DNA from 4 places in the Chryseobacillus diguaensis genome. Region 1 is predicted to be linked to each of the others. Evidence: predicted binding sites of a transcription regulator. Region 1 holds the regulator's gene; each other region holds the start of a gene.
The links. The regulator LexA, encoded in region 1, represses DNA repair genes until DNA is damaged. The targets are predictions, from matches to a motif close to CGAACATATGTTCG.
Positions count from the first base shown of each region.

Region 1 (4,798 bases):
AACCTGCCACTTGAGCGCTTTATATCTGTCCTCTACGCTTTCTGAGAACGATTGATCAAGGTCTCCATCCAGTGAAATATCATTCGAATCATAAAGGACGATTAATTTCCCAAGCTTCAGATGGCCGGCAAGTGATGAAGCTTCATTTGAAACACCTTCCATCAAATCCCCGTCACCGCAAATAGCAAAGGTATAATGATCCACTACATTAAAGTTTTCTTGATTGTATGTACTAGCAAGATGACGTTCTGCCATGGCCATTCCTACTGCCATTGCAATACCCTGTCCCAGAGGTCCTGTCGTCGCATCTACACCAGGAGTATGTCTGTATTCAGGGTGACCGGGAGTCTTAGAACCCCATTGCCTGAAGGACTTGATATCCTCCATGCTTACACCATATCCGCTTAAATGAAGCAGGCTGTACAGCAGCATGGATCCATGTCCCGCTGAAAGCACAAATCGGTCACGGTTAAACCAATCAGGATTATAAGGGTTATGATTCATATATTGCGTCCATAATTGATAAGCCATTGGGGCTGCCCCCATTGGCAATCCAGGATGTCCTGAATTCGCTTTTTCAATTGCATCAATTGATAACGTACGTATAGTAGCAATGCTCAGGTCTTCAATTTTTCGAGTCATATTATCCATCCTTTCTTGATCTGCATACCCTTCTATCATATCCATAGTGGATTGATTGTACAACTTCTTCACATAGAAAGGTTTCTATTGATTTAGTAGAAGCAAAAAAGCAGCGAAGTTTAAAAAAGATCCCTATACATAGAAAAAAGGAGTACTTTTTCAAGTATTCCTTTTTAATGTAAATTTTTCTTTTCTCTTTTTAATTTCTCCGGAGTCACATCTTTCCCGTTTGGATCTATTACAGTCACATTTTTCAAAGTGTTTTTCATGGATCCTCTGAAAGCTTTTAAATATTCCAGGCGAAGAGTTTGCTGTTCCGTCTTTTCTGACTCTGTTAAACCTTCTGATTTTGACTTTTTAGCTAAAAAATTAATTCGATCAACCTTTTCTTGTGAAAGCATTGAAATACTCCTTTATCCCTTTATATAGCCATGGTACAAAAAACTTAAATAAAAGGCAAACTAACAGCCTTTTTACCAAGCGGATAGAATGTTGCTTTCAAGCTATAACTCTTGACTCGCTTTCATATATTCCTGGTATCTTCTGTGAACAGTGGCTTTGGAAACAGGGTAACCGAAGCCCCTGAGCGTTGCAGCAATTTCTGCAAAAGTCAGCTGATTGCTTCTTAAACGCACAATCTCTTCAACAGGGATATCCGTTTTTACTTTTCTGCCGCCCATATGTCTGTTATCCAAATTATGTTCAGGACGATATCCTTTCTCAACCGCTCTTTTCATTCCTCTTTTGATTTTTAAATTATGTATTTTTCTCTGATACTCTTCTACTATACTGACTATATCAAGTACCATCGTATCAGCTTCAGATAATTGGATCCGCCCGTTATGAGAAATAGTAAAAATTGCCGTCTCTGATTTTAAGAGAACGTGAAGAATGGCCATACGGGCATTTCCGCGGCCAATTCTTGTTTCATCCTGCACTAAAACAGCATCAATCTCTTCATTTTTTACTAAATCAAGAAGCTCGAGCATACCCTCTCGTTCAATTTCATAACCGCTTGCCTGCTCAGTAATAACAGAGACAACCTTCATCTCGTATTCTTCAGCCAGCTTCAGCAATTCCTCTCTTTGTCTCTCAAGTGAGGTTTCCTGCTGCTCCTTAACCGTACTCACCCTGCAATAAATGATTGCATTCAAGACCTTTGCACCTACTTATCTATAGCTAAATTTTTCACTTCTGTAAAAGAATCTTTTTTTACCGGAATGACAACTGATTCACCTGGATGAATAACAGGAGAGTTTAAATGATTATTATCCTGAACCCATTGAACAAAGTCAATTTTCGATAATCCGTGCTTATCTTCAAGTTTGTCTGCAAGGTTCCAAAGGTTGTCTCCTTCTTCTACTTTTATTGTTGCATAATCCTTTAAATTGGATTGCTGCCCTGAATAGGCTACCGCAAATACCATCGTAATCATTAACGCCATAAAAGTAAAAATATAAGGAAGAGAATCTTTCAGCATTATCATTTCCCCCAATTTAGAATGTTTGTTCGCTTTCGATAAATTAAGTATAATGCGAACAGATGTTTTGTGTCAATTCCTTTTTTCGAACTTATGTTTGTATTAGCAGGAAAATCATGCTATAATCAGCATAAATTACTTGATACGAGAGGTGCTAAGGATGACGACGAAACTATCTAGAAGACAGCAGGACATTCTGGAATTTATCAAAATGGAAGTAAAGAAAAAGGGCTATCCGCCATCTGTCAGAGAAATCGGCGAGGCAGTAGGACTTGCTTCCAGTTCCACCGTTCACGGCCATCTTTCCCGCCTTGAAAGCAAAGGATTAATCAGAAGAGACCCTACAAAGCCAAGAGCAATTGAGATACTAGAAGAAGAAACAAGCTATCAGATTCCGAGAAGCACTGTGATCGATGTTCCTGTTATTGGTAAAGTTACAGCAGGTCTTCCTATAACAGCCATTGAAAATGTGGAAGAATATTTCCCTATACCTGACCGATTCGTATCACCGGATGATCATGTTTTCATGCTAGAAATCATGGGAGACAGTATGATAGAAGCAGGTATTCTTGACGGAGATCTGGTGCTCGTACGCCAGCAGCAAACAGCCAACAACGGAGATATTGTCGTGGCTATGACTGAAGAAGATGAAGCGACTGTCAAAAGGTTCTTCAAGGAAAAAGATTACATTCGACTGCAGCCTGAAAATTCAACAATGGAACCGATTATTCTTAGAAACGTGTCTATTCTAGGGAAAGTAATAGGGGTCTATCGCACTGTTCATTAAAACTTGTCTTTTATGAGACAAGTTTTTTTGCGAATTTGCAGCCAAATAGATATGAAAAAAAAGATAACAGGAAAATATTAGCTGGGGGAAAGACCATGAATCCGCTCAATCAATTAAAAAAAGATGTGGCACTATTTAAAGCGGTCACACAATTTATCTTCCCTTTTTCCTTGAACACAGAAAAGCCTGAACAGGTATCCCGCTTAGAAAATTAATTGAAAAATAGCGGATTTGAGTTTTTTTCCCTAAAGAATGCCCAGCAGGAAAACTCTTTTTACGGTAAAAACTCATCAGTCATACATAGTAATATGGAACAGTATTTTATGCCTTACATTGAAAAGATCCTCTTTCCTGATTCTTTTGAAAGCGAGGCACTTTCCCGCTTTTCAAAATCAGTTAATATTCCAGTCAGGCTAAATGCCAGAAACGGAAGAATGTCTTATGAAGCTGTTATCCATTCGATTGACTTTATTGTATGTCCATTTATACTCATTACGTTATTAGTGATCATACCTTTACCTCATCACAAACGAGTTAGGGCGAGAGAGTTCTCTGTACTCTGAAATGTATGGACAGCATTTTTACAATCTGATTCTTCACTTTTTCTATAAAATCGTTCTTCTAAAATTATCTTTTATTTACTCCAGGCTTTACTTTGAAAAAAAGCGGCAAAAGAATGAAGAGCTGATCAGAAGCATTACTGAATTTACCGGGCAGTTTTATTTTTAAGAAATCAGCAGCCGCACTGAAGGCAGAGAGCTAAGCAGATTATTCAGCCGCGTATTTCAAATTGCCCCTCTTTATGATGAGGTTACAAAGACGCTTGACAGCCTTTTTCAAAATGAAGAAAAACTTTCACGAAAAAGAAATAACTATCTCCTTCTTATTCTCACCGTTTATACCGTCATTTCTGGAATTTTAGGCATGAACCTCGTGATCGAGGACTGGAAAGGAAAAAAAGATTGGAGCAAGCTTGCCCATTATTCATTTTTTGAGTACATTTCTTTTACAGTTGCTGTAACAGGCATTGCCATTAGCATAGGACTTGCAGTGCTCGCAATTGTGAACTTACTGATTGAATATAAAAACAGAGCAAAGAACCTTGGCTGACATAGCCAAGGTTCTTTGCTGTTCTGCATGAATAAAAAACCCTGACACGCTTAATGTCAGGGTAATCATTTTTAGTACATTGTCATGTACTGTTCTCTCTCCCATGGGTGAACCTGAGTACGGAACATATCCCATTCAATTTCTTTCGCTTCTACAAAATGCTCAAATAAATGATCGCCAAGCGCATTCACAATAACATGATCTGATTTAAGGCTATCAAGCGCTGCTGCTAGTGTTGCAGGAAGATCTACGATGCCGTTTTCAAGTCTTTCTTCCTTTGTCATCACATAAATGTTGCGGTCGATTGGTCTTGGCGGAGTTAATTTATTTTTAATTCCATCAAGACCAGCTGCAAGCAATACAGACATCGCAAGGTAAGGGTTCGCTGCCGGGTCAACACTGCGTACTTCTACGCGTGTGCTTAAGCCCCGGGAAGCCGGAATACGAATCAGCGGGCTGCGGTTGCGTGCAGACCATGCAACATAACATGGTGCTTCATAGCCTGGTACAAGACGCTTGTATGAATTAACAGTAGGATTCGTTACAGCTGTAAAGTTTGGAGCATGCTTGATAATACCAGCAATGAAGTGTCTTGCATCTTCACTTAATTGCAGTTCTGCTCCTTTATCAAAGAAAGCATTTTCTCCATTTTTGAACAAGGACAAGTTACAGTGCATACCAGATCCATTAACACCGAATAATGGTTTTGGCATAAACGTAGCGTGAAGTCCATGTTTGCGTGCAATGGTTTTTACAACAAGCTTAAATGTTTGAATGTC
Region 1 is NZ_JBMKNV010000001.1:497,666-502,463, reverse strand. It holds gene tkt (transketolase) at 1-642, opposite strand, end outside; gene ACOT8F_RS02450 (DUF896 domain-containing protein) at 816-1,043, opposite strand; gene ACOT8F_RS02445 (YneB family resolvase-like protein) at 1,146-1,796, opposite strand; gene yneA (cell division suppressor protein YneA) at 1,808-2,122, opposite strand; gene lexA (transcriptional repressor LexA) at 2,283-2,909, shown strand; gene ACOT8F_RS02430 (hypothetical protein) at 3,233-3,472, shown strand; gene ACOT8F_RS02425 (hypothetical protein) at 3,834-4,019, shown strand; gene glnA (type I glutamate--ammonia ligase) at 4,091-4,798, opposite strand, start outside.

Region 2 (4,798 bases), on a different contig from region 1:
CGGCGGTGTACAAACGGAAGACAGAGAAACTCATCAGCCTATCACGATTGATAATCTGCTCATTGCAGAAATGCAGCATAAAGTCACTGACAGTGCAGGCAGACGGGAAATTGATCTAACCTCTGGAGGAAAAGGCTTGCTCTTTCAAAAAGGATCCTACCGGAAAATTGAATGGAAAAACTATAACGGAAGAATCCTTCCTTATCTTAATAATAAAATCGTCCCGTTTGTTCCGGGGAAGACATGGATCAATATTGTTCCAAGCCTCGAGAAAGACATTCTGTTTGGACAAAGGAGAATAGCACATGCAAATTGAAAAACTACGAGGAAAAGAACTCGACCAGCTTTTTGAGTCGATTTTATCTTTAAAAGATCTTGAAGAATGCTATCGATTTTTTGACGATCTTTGCACAGTAAATGAAATTCAGTCATTGGCACAGCGCCTTGAAGTAGCAAGAATGCTTCGCGAAGGCAACACTTATCATAAAATTGAAACTCAAACAGGTGCAAGCACGGCTACGATCTCAAGAGTGAAGCGCTGCCTTAATTATGGAAATGATGCCTATACAATGGCACTTGACCGCGTTCACAAACAGCCGAGCGAGTCTTGAGGAAAGCGGAAAGAAAGGTCCAAAATGCAAAAGTGCATTTTGGACCTTTTTTTCGCAACAAGCACTTAGCTTGCGGATTTTGAACAAGAGGATCAGTGGTGTAAAAAGGTTCCGGCTCGTAGAATTAGGAGTTTGGACAGAAGGTAGCCCTCTTTGGACAGTTAAACCGCTGTTCCTGACAGTAAGCTCTTTTATAAGGAAAAAATAATCGTGAAAATTCTATTATCGGGCTTTAAAAGACAGGAATAAATACGAGGCAGCTAGTCTCAGTTAGAACCTTGCTCCTTTTGGTGAAAAAAGAGTTTAAAAAAAGGTGAAAAAGTGACGTTTATAAGCAGGTTCATTAACCTTGTCCCTCCAGTTCGCATTTGCCATTTCAACCATTAAGCTAAATCTAAAGAAAAAGTTAAACGTGAAAATCCCCTTGCAACACCTCAAAAGTCAGAAATGAACTCCCGTTTTTTTTCACATCCGCTTCTATATGTCATTTATCAAGTTTAGAAAAACAGAATAACTCAATTTTCCACTGCTTAGAAATTTCAGCCAGTGATGTTCCTGCTTAGTGAATTTGATATAATAAACGAATGGAAAAGCTCTTTTCTTTCTTTTGAAAAGAGATTGGAGGTATTTATGTACGATGTTAAAGAATGGCGCCATGTGTTTAAGCTCGATCCCGATAAAGAGATCAGCGATGAACAGCTGGAGCTTGTTTGTGAATCAGGCACTGATGCCGTTATTATTGGCGGAAGTGATAATATAAATGAGGAGAATGTGCTGAATTTAATGGCCCGCGTTCGCCGTTATCTGCTTCCCTGTGTCCTGGAAGTGTCAGCTATTGAGGCCATTGTGCCAGGATTTGATTTGTATTTCATCCCAACAGTATTTAATAGCCGTGATCCGAAATGGATAGTGAATTTACATAAAGAGGCTGTCAAAGAGTTCGGAGAGCTGATGAATTGGGAAGAATTGATTGTAGAAGGCTATTGCATCTTAAATCCTGATTGCAAAGCAGCAGCGATGACCGACGCTGAAACGGAATTGACAGCAGACGATGTAAAGGCATATGCCCAAATTGCTGAGAGGTTTTTCTCCTTGCCTATCTTTTATCTGGAATACAGCGGAGCTTATGGAGATCCACAGCTTGTAAAGGAGACGAAATCCGTTTTGAAGAACACAAGGCTGTTTTACGGGGGTGGCATTGAGAGAGCAGAACAGGCTAAGGAAATGTCCGAGTTTGCTGATACAGTCGTTGTAGGAAATATCATTTATACCAATTTTGAAGCAGCACTTAGCACAGTCACCGTTTTAAAAGACTGATTGCATAAGGCTCTTTTCATAAAAATTTGTTATTTTTTCATCTCCATCCGTGAATACAGATCATGAATATACATCTGGAAATTTTAAGAAAAGATGCCGCGAAGCCTATAATTTGTGTATTTTTTATGCCCATACAAATAGCAGCTATCTTAGCGGAGACAGCCTTGCATTAAGGACTGCTGTCAAGCTATTCTAATATATAAGAACATATGTTTGATATAGGATGTGAAACTATGCAATTCATTACAAATCAATTATTGAACGGGCTGAATGAAATGCAGCAAAAAGCGGTAAAGGCAACAGACGGACCGCTTTTAATCATGGCCGGGGCAGGAAGCGGAAAGACAAGAGTGCTGACCCACAGAATTGCCTATCTCATGGTGGAAAAACGGGTAGCCCCTTGGAATATTCTTGCGATTACATTCACCAATAAAGCTGCAAGAGAGATGAAGGAGCGGATTTCGACCCTGCTCGGCCCTGGTGCTGATGAAATCTGGATTTCAACATTCCACTCCATGTGTGTGCGCATTTTAAGAAGAGATATTGACCGTATCGGCTTTAATCGGAACTTTACCATACTTGACTCAAGCGACCAGCTGTCTGTCATCAAAACGATTTTAAAAGAGCGGAACCTAGACCCTAAAAAATTTGACCCGAGAACACTCCTCGGTGCGATCAGCTCTGCGAAAAATGAGCTGAAAACGCCTGAGGATTATGAGAAAACGGTTGGCGGCATGTTTGAACAAGTCGTTAATACCGTTTATCAGGACTATCAGAAAAAACTGCGGAAAAATCAGTCGCTCGATTTCGATGACTTGATTATGACGACAATCAAGCTGTTTCAGAGAGTGCCCGAAGTTCTTGAATATTACCAGCGCAAGTTCCAATACATTCACGTTGATGAGTATCAGGATACAAACAGAGCGCAGTATATGCTTATTAAAATGCTCGCATCCCGCTTCCAGAACCTTTGTGTAGTAGGGGATTCAGACCAGTCCATTTACAGGTGGAGGGGAGCGGATATTGCGAACATCCTCTCATTTGAAAAGGATTATGCACAGGCAGAAGTCATTCTTCTGGAACAAAATTACCGTTCCACACAAAGAATTCTGCAGGCAGCCAATGAAGTCATTAAAAACAATGCCAACCGGAAAGCGAAAAATCTGTGGACAGAAAACCTTGAAGGACAGAAAATCTTCTATTACCGTGCAGACTCGGAGGCCGTTGAAGGCCAGTTCGTTGCAGGAAGAATCAAGCAGCTCTCAGACAGCGGTTCAAGGAAGCTATCAGATATTGCCATTTTATACAGAACAAACGCCCAGTCCCGTGTAATAGAGGAAATATTGCTGAAGTCAAATATCAACTACACCATCGTTGGCGGTATCAAGTTCTATGACAGAAAAGAGATCAAGGATCTTTTAGCTTATTTAAGACTTGTATCCAATCCTGATGATGATATCAGCTTTGCCCGCATCGTAAACGTTCCGAAAAGAGGTGTCGGGGCCACTTCTGTTGATAAAATTGCTGCCTATGCAGCGGAGCATGATCTCTCTTTCTTCCAGGCAATTTCTGAGATTGAGCATATTGGTGTCAGCGGACGCGCCATTAATGCTCTGACAGAATTCAAAGCGTTAATTCAAAACCTGGTTAACATGCAGGATTATCTGACGGTTACTGAGCTGACAGAAGAAATTCTTGATAAGTCAGGGTATAGGGAAATGCTGAAAGCAGAAAAAACAATCGAATCCCAAAGCAGGCTGGAAAACATCGATGAGTTTTTATCCGTTACGCAAAACTTTGAAAAACAAAACGAAGAAGATAAGAGTCTTGTCGGCTTTTTAACAGACCTTGCTTTAGTGGCAGATATTGATCAGCTTGATAAGGATGATACAGGCAAGCAGGATGCCATTACCTTGATGACTCTCCACTCTGCCAAAGGGCTTGAATTCCCGGTAGTCTTTTTGATCGGCCTTGAGGAAGGTGTCTTCCCGCACAGCAGATCTCTTATGGAAGAAGCGGAAATGGAAGAGGAAAGACGGCTTGCTTATGTTGGGATCACCCGTGCTGAGCAGGAGCTTTACATGACCAATGCACAGATGCGGACTCTTTATGGCCGTACTAACATGAACCCTGAATCACGTTTTATCGGCGAGATTCCGGAAACACTAATAGAGAATTTAAATGAAAAAACAGATAAACAGCTGCACAACCCGTACAAGCGTCCGGAAAAAAGACCGCCTGTATCCAGACCTGCTTCAACAGGTGGAGACGGCATTGACTGGTCTGTCGGAGATAAAGCCGAGCATAAAAAATGGGGTACCGGAACAGTTGTTAGCGTAAAAGGAGAAGGTGAAGGCAGGGAGCTTGATATTGCATTCCCGAGTCCTACAGGCGTGAAACGGCTTATGGCGAAATTTGCGCCGATAACGAAAGTGTAGATTGAACTTATGGAAAGGGCTGGAGTAACAATGGATATGGAAGCGGCTCAAAAGAAAGTTCAGGAGCTTCATGAAAAGCTGAATCGATACAGCTATGACTATTACGTCCTGGACAAGCCAAGTGTTCCGGATTCGGAATATGACCGTCTGCTGCAGGAACTCATACAGCTTGAAGAAGAATTTCCGGGACTCAAAACCCCAGATTCCCCGACGCAGAGAGTCGGCGGAGAGATTCTGGAAGGATTTAAGAAAGTAGAGCATAAAACACCGATGCTAAGCCTTGGCAATGCATTTAATGAGCAGGATCTCCGGGATTTTGACCGCCGTGTCCGCCAGGCAATCGGAGATGATTTTCAATATGTGGCAGAGCTTAAAATAGACGGTCTCGCTGTTTCCCTCCGGTATGAGGACGGGCTTTTTGTACAGGGGGCG
Region 2 is NZ_JBMKNV010000015.1:51,493-56,290, reverse strand. It holds gene ACOT8F_RS18180 (DUF3048 domain-containing protein) at 1-316, shown strand, start outside; gene ACOT8F_RS18175 (YerC/YecD family TrpR-related protein) at 306-611, shown strand; gene pcrB (heptaprenylglyceryl phosphate synthase) at 1,242-1,928, shown strand; gene pcrA (DNA helicase PcrA) at 2,162-4,366, shown strand; gene ligA (NAD-dependent DNA ligase LigA) at 4,397-4,798, shown strand, end outside.
Region 2: the regulator LexA is predicted to act here: its motif matches at 2,131-2,144, upstream of pcrA (DNA helicase PcrA).

Region 3 (4,798 bases), on a different contig from region 1:
TTTTCTTCCATATTTCGGAATCTTCTGTAGATCCACCGGCTGCCGTCCGTCCATCTGCTGCCCTGTATACCGTATGCCAGCACATGATTCTCCAGCTCGTCCATTTTCTCCCGCATGATTTTTCTGTCTGACTCAAGCGGATAAATCAGCTCTGTTTTGATCGAACGGAACACCGCTTCGTACCGCCAGTTCCCTGTAACAGTTTCGAGAGATGAGCGGATCAATTCAATCAGAGGATGATGAAGCATTGAACGCTTTTGGTCAATGAAAAATGGAATCTCGTAATCTTGAAAAATTTGCGTAAGCAAATCATGATAGGACGGGGCATTTCGGACTAGTATGGCAATATCTTTGTACCGGTATCCCCCTTCTCTTGTCAGGCCTTTTATCTTTCTCGCAATTCCCTCTATTTCAGAGCGGCGGTTTGCCGCCTGTGCGAGCATAATATCCGTTTTATCCAAATATTCTTTAACAGGCCGTGCGTCGTAATTTTGCTCAAGATGATAGAGAGATGGCGATGACTGAAATCTTTTCAGTTCTTCCATGACAATGGTTTCGCTGATTTCCGCATTGTTCAGTTTTGCCATTTCCGAAAGTTTATGGTATGTCATTCCTGTCATTCTGAACAAATGCAGCTCGTGCGGCAAATGCAGATTAAAAGCCTTATCAGCTGCCAGCGCAAAGGTGACGCTCTTTGCTTTATTCATAAGCGCTTCAATCACACGGTATTCCTGCGGAGTGAAGCTATGAAATCCATCCACATATACATCAGCATTTTCAAGATAGACTGATTCTGCAGCCTGACTCGAAAGAAGCCTCAAATAATCCTCTGAGTCAACATATTTACCATCGAGCTGATCTTCCATCTGCCTGTAGACCTGCAGTAAATCATGTATTTTATCCGCAAGTGCCTGTTCACTTCGCACAGGCGATTCAGCAAGCTCCATAAGATGGCTTTCAAGCCCTTCTGGGGTAATGCAATACCGCTTGAACTCTGTCATAATGGACTCCACATGCTGAATAAAGCCGCTTTTTTCGCTCGCTTTCCCATACACATGAAACTGCTGTTTTTCTTCTTCCACAATTTTTCTCAGCAGCATCTGAATGCCTGTAGTACTTATGTGCTGTCTGCTGATTCCCCCTGTTTCCTGAAGAATCCGCCAGGCAAGGCGTGTAAAACTAAATACTTGGGCCCTTATCATCCCGTCAAGTTCAGGTGTTTTAACAAGCTCATATTCCATAGCAAACGTCATTTGTTCTGGTACAAGAAACAAAATCGGGTTTCCGTCAGGCTGGCTTTTCAGGCTTGTCCGTATTTCATTTAAAATCTGTGTGGTCTTGCCGCTGCCGGAACGGCCAAGCAAAAATCGTATTCCCACGTTTAAGCCCCCTATGTATATAAACTTGTTTCTCTTTTAAAGGCGTTTTTCGCCTAAAATTTTTCAGTATTAGAAAGAATCGAGCCTATGAAAAAGACATATCCTTTTGAAATATGTCTTTGGCATATAAATTCAGTTACAAATGAAATCATTTTTCATCTGCAGGATGCGGTTTTTTTGGATGCATTCGCTTTTCAACGATCTTGCCAACAATCCACATTACCGCTAAAACAGCAAGAGCAATAATGAGTTTTTCCGGTTTTGTTACGAGAGACTGAAGATCCTGTCCTGTATAGCTGACAATAAAGATCATCACAAGCTTGCCCATTAGAACGGCCAGGACAAAATTCACAATGCTTATTTTAGAAAGGCCTGCCACAACATTCACTGCTGCTGAAGGTGTAAATGGAAAGCACAAAAGCAGAAAGATAGGTCCAAAGCCGCGATGTTCAAACCACGAAAGCATTTTTTGAATGCTTTTATACTTTCTTAAAAAGTTGAAAACTCTTTTTTGTCCGAACTTCCTGACTATGAGAAAGACTAAAATCGAACCCGCACATGCCCCTATCCAGGAAAGAATAAATCCCAGAAAGAGCCCGAAGGAATTAACATTTGCCACAATAAACAAAACGAGCGGCAGCAGCGGCAAAAAAGATTCCAGCATAGGAAGCCCTATCGCAAGAACGGGGCCCATTGCCTTATATTTATTGAAAATTTCCATGATATTTTCCAAGGTAATTGAATCAAGCAGGCCATGTAAATCCATGTGACACTCCTTATTTACAGGTTATTCTTTTATTCTACAGGTTTTAGGCCAAACTGTGAATATCGAGATACTGGAATCAATTGGGGTTGAAAAAAACAAAAATCTGCACTAAAATGGATGCAGAACAAACGTTCTGTGTATACTATATAAAAAATCAGAAAAAAAAGCAACGCACAGCGGAGACCTCCCTGGGCAAATGCTCCGCTGTGCGTCTTATCCTACATTGAAAGAGGTCAGAAGCATGACAAGAATACCAGAAGATGTGAGGGACATCATCGAAAAATCCATCTACCTTCCCATGACAATGACAGTCCTGAACAAGGACATCTCCGTTATTGAACAAAGCCCATTTAAACTCAAACAGCCCTACCTTCACTTAGTCGAGGAATCACTTAAACTTGTTCAAAAAGATCTGTACCAGATCAAGGTGCAGCTGAAAAAACAAAAAATTCAAGTGAGCAAAGTAAAGAGCGATGAGGCTTTTACCCTTTACTCCTTCTTGTATGAAGGTTTTGAAGAACAGCACAATTACTTCAATCCCCGGATTAGAAACAGAGTAGCCGAGCTTATGGAGGGGTACTTATTCAAAGCAAGCCATACTTCTATTAATAACGGTTAAGCTCCCTGATCAGCTGCTCCTGAAGTAACTTAGAAGACGGGTCCTTTTGGAACATAAAGGCACTCATTTGACGCGGACCATCTTCAATTCTTGAAGATATGACCGTTCTGAGCTGAGCTGTACGGTACATTTGATTCTCAAAAGAATGAACGGAAATGGGGAGAGTTATCGTTCTGCGGTCTGTAAAGGTAACCAGCGTGTTGTCACTCTCTGCTTCTTCATATTGATGGATATAATAATGGGAGATCCAAGAACATTGAGGCCTTGTTGAGGATGTTGTTGGAAAGAGATAAATGGAGTTCGCCGCATCAACAACGATCGGCGGTTTGTGGGTGATGCCCAAAAGATCCTTTGTCCCCGTTTTACGGCCAATATAGCTTGAACCGAAGTATCTGCAGCTTCGTTCTACAATTTCCATCGGCTTCATTTTAACCGTCATTTTTCTGTCTGTCTCAAAGACCGTTGAATACAAGCGACCTTCTTCAGTAGTGGCCAGGATAGCCATTGTCAGTCGATTGGCTTCATAGCTTTCAAGAATAATTGGCTGGATGTTTTCCATAGGTTGTACCACCTTTACTAGTATTAGGTAAAATATACCATGATCAGACTAGCACTTTAGGATGGTTTTTATCTACAAATTTACATAAAATATACAAAAATTGATGTTTTATTAACATAATGGGTTTTTAAGCATCAAATCTGTATTAAATCTGCCTTTCCAAATTAACCTTCACATAAGTCCGGTCATCAAATGAAATATTCCCCTTTTTCAATCCTTTAACAGACCTATAGATACTAAAGCAGAGAGGATCATTTTTCAAAAACAGCTGAAGCTTTTCCTCTGTCGCTTCAAGGGTATTTTCGAGTTCAGGATATCCGTCACTGGCTAGAACAATGGATTTTGCATTCTGAATCTTTACTTTTTTCAGCTGGCTTTCATGAATACTGAAGCCGTCACATACTGCATAAGAAAGGGGTGACTCAAACTGGCTGTTTTGAAAAGAATACTGCCTCAGCATAAATGGCTGAATATCCTTCCAGCTGTGATCCTCTTCCATGAGTTGTTCGATCGTATATTTTTTTAAATAGGATTGAAGGATATCATTACGCATATTAGCCATCAAAGAATCGATGAGCTTTTCATTCGTTATGTGCTGCCCGTCAATCAGACATTGACAGTCTCCAATCATCCATATTTCTTCCAGATCAAGGCTAAGAATAACCAGATTTGCCCCCATTCTTTTATGCGGAAATTCTGTCACCTCGTCTAATATTTCGTTTTGAATGTAATAGTACCTTAGACAATTCGTTAACGTTACAGCTGCTTCCCTGAATGTAAGAAACCTTGGAAATAAGCAGATCCTCCTTAATTAAGCCGGCTGCAATTTGAGCTGGAGATTCTCCGTTATATAGTGTCCGGTCCTTCGGGGTCATTCCATCAATTACAGCAATATAAGAATCCGTTATAACAAAGGAATCCTCGTTATCCTCTTTCATCCCCGTTTTCGCTTCAGTAAAGCTCTCTTCAATGATCATTGCACTTTTCCATTTCCTTTCTATAAAGCACTTTATTTACACAGAAGTCTATCAAACTTCAATTATAAGATTTTCCCAATTTTTCAGCAAGCGTCTCAAGATTTTCTAAAACCCCAGTTCTTTTATTAGGAAAAATATCCTTAGCTTTTCCTTGTTTTTAAAGGGTTCGTCCGAAAAACCCAACCAATTATCTAAAAATTATAAATATTTGGTTGATTTTCATCATCCTTATCCATATAATAAAAAAAAGGCATCAGGAGTGATCTTATGAAAAATAAAAAATCATATGCAGAGATCATGAAAACCCGAAACACAGCCAATAAGGATTACACTGAATCGTCTGTTTTGGATATTTATATCCAGATGATATTGGATGATGCAGCCATTCGGCGAGAACTTGCCGAACTGGAAGGGAAAATCGACGATGCGCTTGCCGAACGAAACGAGTCTTCATTTATGGAATTATCCAAGAGATATGCAGAATTAAAGCAAATGGTT
Region 3 is NZ_JBMKNV010000002.1:241,087-245,884, reverse strand. It holds gene addB (helicase-exonuclease AddAB subunit AddB) at 1-1,379, opposite strand, end outside; gene ACOT8F_RS04025 (TVP38/TMEM64 family protein) at 1,528-2,145, opposite strand; gene ACOT8F_RS04020 (YhjD family protein) at 2,387-2,764, shown strand; gene ACOT8F_RS04015 (competence protein ComK) at 2,751-3,323, opposite strand; gene ACOT8F_RS04010 (hypothetical protein) at 3,469-3,954, opposite strand; gene ACOT8F_RS04005 (hypothetical protein) at 4,007-4,300, opposite strand; gene ACOT8F_RS04000 (IDEAL domain-containing protein) at 4,568-4,798, shown strand, end outside.
Region 3: the regulator LexA is predicted to act here: its motif matches at 2,267-2,280, upstream of ACOT8F_RS04020 (YhjD family protein).

Region 4 (4,798 bases), on a different contig from region 1:
TGTGATGGGAGAATATGAGAATCAGCCCAACGTAATGGGAGCCTATGCACAGGATGACTGTGGATGCGGAGGACCATCTGGGGACGGCTATCAGCAAGGATATGGAATGATGCCGCAATATGGCGGTCAACGGTTCGGAATGCCGCAGTATGGAGGCCAGCAGTACGGGATGCCTCAATATGGAGGACAGCAGTACGGGATGCCTCAATATGGAGGCCAGCAGCATGGGATGCCTCAATATGGAGGCCAGCAGCATGGGATGCCTCAATATGGAGGCCAGCAGTATGGGATGCCTCAATATGGAGGCCAGCAGGGGATGCCTCAATATGGGGGCCAGCAGCACGGGATGCCTCAATATGGGGGCCAGCAGGGGATGCCTCAATATGGGGGCCAGCAGCACGGGATGCCTCAATATGGGGGCCAGCAGCACGGGATGCCTCAATATGGGGGCCAGCAGCACGGGATGCCTCAATCTGGAGGCCAGCAGCACGGGATGCCTCAATCTGGAGGCCAGCAGTATGGGATGCCTCAATCTGGAGGCCAGCAGTACGGGATGCCTCAATATGGGGGCCAGCAAGGTCAAATGTTTGGAAGACCGCCTTTTGACGATGGATTTGAAGACTAAAAATATTCTGAACAAATGTATGAGACGATCTCTAATCGTCTCTTTTGTTTTTTTAAAATGCTTCATCCTTTGAAATAAACACCTAGGTCATTAAGATCACTGCCACGCCAAATGAAAAGGATAAAATTTCTATATTTGGCCAGACTAAAATTGGAATATTCCTTTCAGTAAATTTTTTGGCTGCTTTGTAATGATAACCTCAACAATTAAAGGGTGTGCCAGATGAAGCTTATCAATAGAATCGTACTGATCACAACTTGTTTTTTTGCTTCTTTTTTAGATGTGCCTCTCAGTCATGCTGTGCATCAAAATAAATCTTCTGAAGAAAAGCCGCTTGAAATGAAAGTCATTCTCGAGAGGGTTTATTTGGATGGAGAGACAAGCCAGGAGCAAAAAAAAGAAAAAATTTGGTCCATGGAGGATTTTTGGGCCCGATACGAAGATTGGCAACTGCTTGATGAAAGCCCTTCTCAAATGGTATTTCGAAAACAGATGGATGATATCTCTCCTTTAATGAAAGCAAACGGTTATTTCGGTTTATCAAACGAAGGGATATTAACTATTTTCCTTGGCAAGCCTGAACCTTCATCCAAAGTGATTCAATCTTTTTTTCAGATTGATGTCGGCAAATTGGAAAGCAGAAATCACAGTGAATTAAATAAAGGCATAAGAGTCGGTACTAGGGACCATTATTTAAGAGTCATTGAAACATACCGGCACTTTACAGCAGCGCCTGACAAGCAATAAGGAAGCCGCTAAAAACAAAGTGTTTTACCGGTTTCTTTTTTGCGTTGTTTTAAATAACGTTTGTTTTCGCAAAGATTACTGCTATTCGTACGGGTTTTAAACACGCATAAAGATTTGTTTCGTGGCATCTTTTCTTAAAACTTGCAGATGTATTCTTGCTCTGAATTCACTTAAATGGGAGAAAAATCAACAAAGTTTAAGAAAAGAGCCTAATTTAAATATCGCCGAACATATGTTAACATTATGTGCTCGAAAACCGCCTTTTTGTGATACAATGGGGTTCAGTCACAAAGAGGTGAAGACATTGATAGAGTTCGTCAAAGGCAAGGTTGATTATATTTCTCCTGAATATTTAGTCATTGATCACGGCGGCATAGGGTACAAAATTTTTACTCCAAATCCGTACGTTTTTCAAATACAAAGCGAAGAAACGATTTATACATATCAGCATGTCAGAGAGGATATTCTGGCACTTTACGGTTTTAAATCAAGAGAAGAAAAAAGCCTCTTTACAAAGCTGCTGAATGTAACAGGTATTGGTCCAAAGGGGGCTCTGGCCATTCTTGCTTCAGGTGACCCATCACAAGTTGTAGAAGCGATTGAAAGGGAAGATGAAGTGTTTTTGGTGAAATTCCCGGGGGTAGGAAAAAAAACCGCCCGTCAGATTATTTTAGATTTGAAAGGGAAGCTAGCGGATGTCGCTCCGGAACTTATTCCAGACTTGTTTACGCATAAGGAGCTTGAAAGAAGGGATGCAAGCGCCCGAGCATTAAATGAAGCAATAGAAGCTTTAAAAGTTCTTGGCTATGCAGAGAGGGAGATCAATAAAGTCCTTCCATCCTTGAAGGATGAAAAGCTCACTACAGATCAATATGTTAAAAAAGCTTTGCAAAAGCTTCTGAAGTAGGGTGATAAATATGAATGACCGTCTAGTTTCAGGTCAAGCAGAGACGGATGAAGCAGCTCTTGAACTATCCTTGAGACCTCAAAAACTTCATCAGTATATTGGCCAGGAAAAAGTGAAGGAGAATTTGAAGGTATTCATTGATGCAGCAAAAATGCGTAATGAAACTCTTGATCATGTCCTTTTGTTCGGGCCCCCCGGTCTAGGAAAAACCACACTCGCTACCATTATAGCCAATGAGATGGGAGTCAATATCAGAACAACTTCAGGGCCTGCCATTGAGCGGCCGGGGGACCTTGCTGCTATTTTAACGTCACTTGAGCCGGGCGATGTTCTGTTTATTGATGAAATTCACAGGCTTCAGCGTTCTATAGAGGAAGTGCTGTATCCTGCTATGGAGGATTTTTGTCTTGATATTGTCATTGGGAAAGGATCAACGGCAAGATCTGTCAGGCTTGATCTTCCTCCATTTACTCTTGTTGGAGCTACAACGAGAGCAGGCCTTTTGAGCGCACCGCTTCGGGACAGGTTCGGTGTTTTGAGCAGGCTTGAGTACTATCATGAAAAAGATCTGGCAAGGATAGTGGAAAGAACCTCCGATATTCTGCAAATCAGGATTGAACAAAAAGCCGCGGAAGAAATAGCAAGGCGCTCCAGAGGCACACCGAGAATTTCCAACCGCCTTTTACGGCGGGTCCGTGACTTTGTCCAGGTCAAAGGAGAAACACTGATTACGGAAAATTATGCTGTCAGTGCACTCGAAAGGCTGCAAGTTGACCGTCTTGGTCTGGACCATATTGATCATAAGCTCCTGCTTGGCATTATTGAAAAGTTCAGAGGCGGCCCAGTTGGAATTGATACCATTTCAGCTACAATAGGGGAAGAGCCCCATACGATAGAAGATGTATATGAACCTTATCTTTTGCAGATCGGGTTTTTACAAAGGACTCCAAGGGGAAGAATGGTAACAAATTCAGTCTATCATCACTTCAATTTGGAGGTGCCTCATGAATGATTTCCCCAAAATTCTAATGGTGCTTGGAGCCGTGCTTCTTCTGGCGGGTTTTTTGCTGCAGTTTTTAGGAAAGCTGCCTGGAGACATACTAGTTAAAAAAGGGAACACAACATTCTTTTTCCCGGTTGTGACCTGCATCATTATTAGTGTAGTATTATCCATTGTGTTTTCCTTTTTTGGGCGAATGAAATAATTTTAAGAAACCTATTAGCAGCTATACGCAGAAATAAAAGAAGCAAAAGCTAAACAATAGAGAAACCAGGTGAAAAAATGAAAGTGGAATTATTTGATTTTCATCTTCCAGATGAACTCATTGCACAGACGCCTTTAAAAGAGAGGGACGCATCCAGATTAATGGTCCTGAATAAAGAAAATGGCGAAATGAAACACGAAACGTTTAAACAAATCAGTGATTATTTGAACCCAGGCGACTGTATTGTTCTGAATGACACACGTGTCATGCCTGCACGTTTATTTGGAATGAAGGACGGAACGGGTGCTAAAATAGAAATTCTTCTGCTCAAGCAGCATGAGGGAGATACATGGGAAACGCTTGTTAAGCCGGCAAAGAGAATTAAAGAGGGATCTATGATTTCATTTGGCGATGGCCTGCTTGAAGCAAATTGCGTTGGTACATCAGAGCATGGAGGAAGACTGCTGAATTTCCAATATGAAGGTATTTTTTACGAAGTGCTCGACAAGCTTGGAGAAATGCCGCTTCCCCCATACATAAAGGAGCAGCTTGATGACCAGGAACGGTATCAGACTGTCTATTCACGTGAAGTAGGCTCAGCTGCTGCGCCTACAGCTGGTCTTCATTTTACAAAAGAGATCCTTGAGACAATTGAAAAAAAAGGGGTCCACATTGCGTATATTACCTTGCATGTAGGTCTTGGTACATTCCGTCCAGTAAGCGCTGATACGGTTGAGGATCATGAGATGCATTCCGAATTTTATCAAATGAGTGAAGGGACAGCGAGGCTTCTGAACCAAGTGAGGGAAAACGGCGGAAAGATAATAGCTGTCGGCACAACCTCGACCCGCACGCTTGAGTCTATTGCAAAATACAACGGGGTATTTAAAGAGGAAAACGGGTGGACGAATATTTTTATCTACCCAGGGTATCAGTTTAGTGCCATTGACGGGATGTTAACCAATTTTCATTTGCCAAAGTCATCATTAATTATGCTGGTGAGTGCGCTGGCTGGAAGAGATCATATCATGAAGGCTTATGAAACGGCTGTACAGGAAGAATATCGCTTCTTCAGCTTTGGTGATGCAATGCTGATTATATAGGATATAGGTTTTTATAGGCTTTCCAGAGGATAAGTATAAATTTTCACTGAATAATCAAAGGTTGGATAAGTTGATTTGCTAGTCTCTCGGATCTCTTTAGAAGATCCCACAAAGTCAAAACCGGACTTTGAGGGATGATTTTCCGTAAGCAGCTGTCGAGGCTGAACAAGGCGCCGGCTGACCGTCTTATGCTTGCCTTAGCTGAACAAGG
Region 4 is NZ_JBMKNV010000003.1:284,527-289,324, forward strand. It holds gene ACOT8F_RS06455 (BofC C-terminal domain-containing protein) at 848-1,372, shown strand; gene ruvA (Holliday junction branch migration protein RuvA) at 1,677-2,279, shown strand; gene ruvB (Holliday junction branch migration DNA helicase RuvB) at 2,290-3,291, shown strand; gene ACOT8F_RS06470 (DUF2905 domain-containing protein) at 3,284-3,484, shown strand; gene queA (tRNA preQ1(34) S-adenosylmethionine ribosyltransferase-isomerase QueA) at 3,562-4,587, shown strand.
Region 4: the regulator LexA is predicted to act here: its motif matches at 1,598-1,611, upstream of ruvA (Holliday junction branch migration protein RuvA).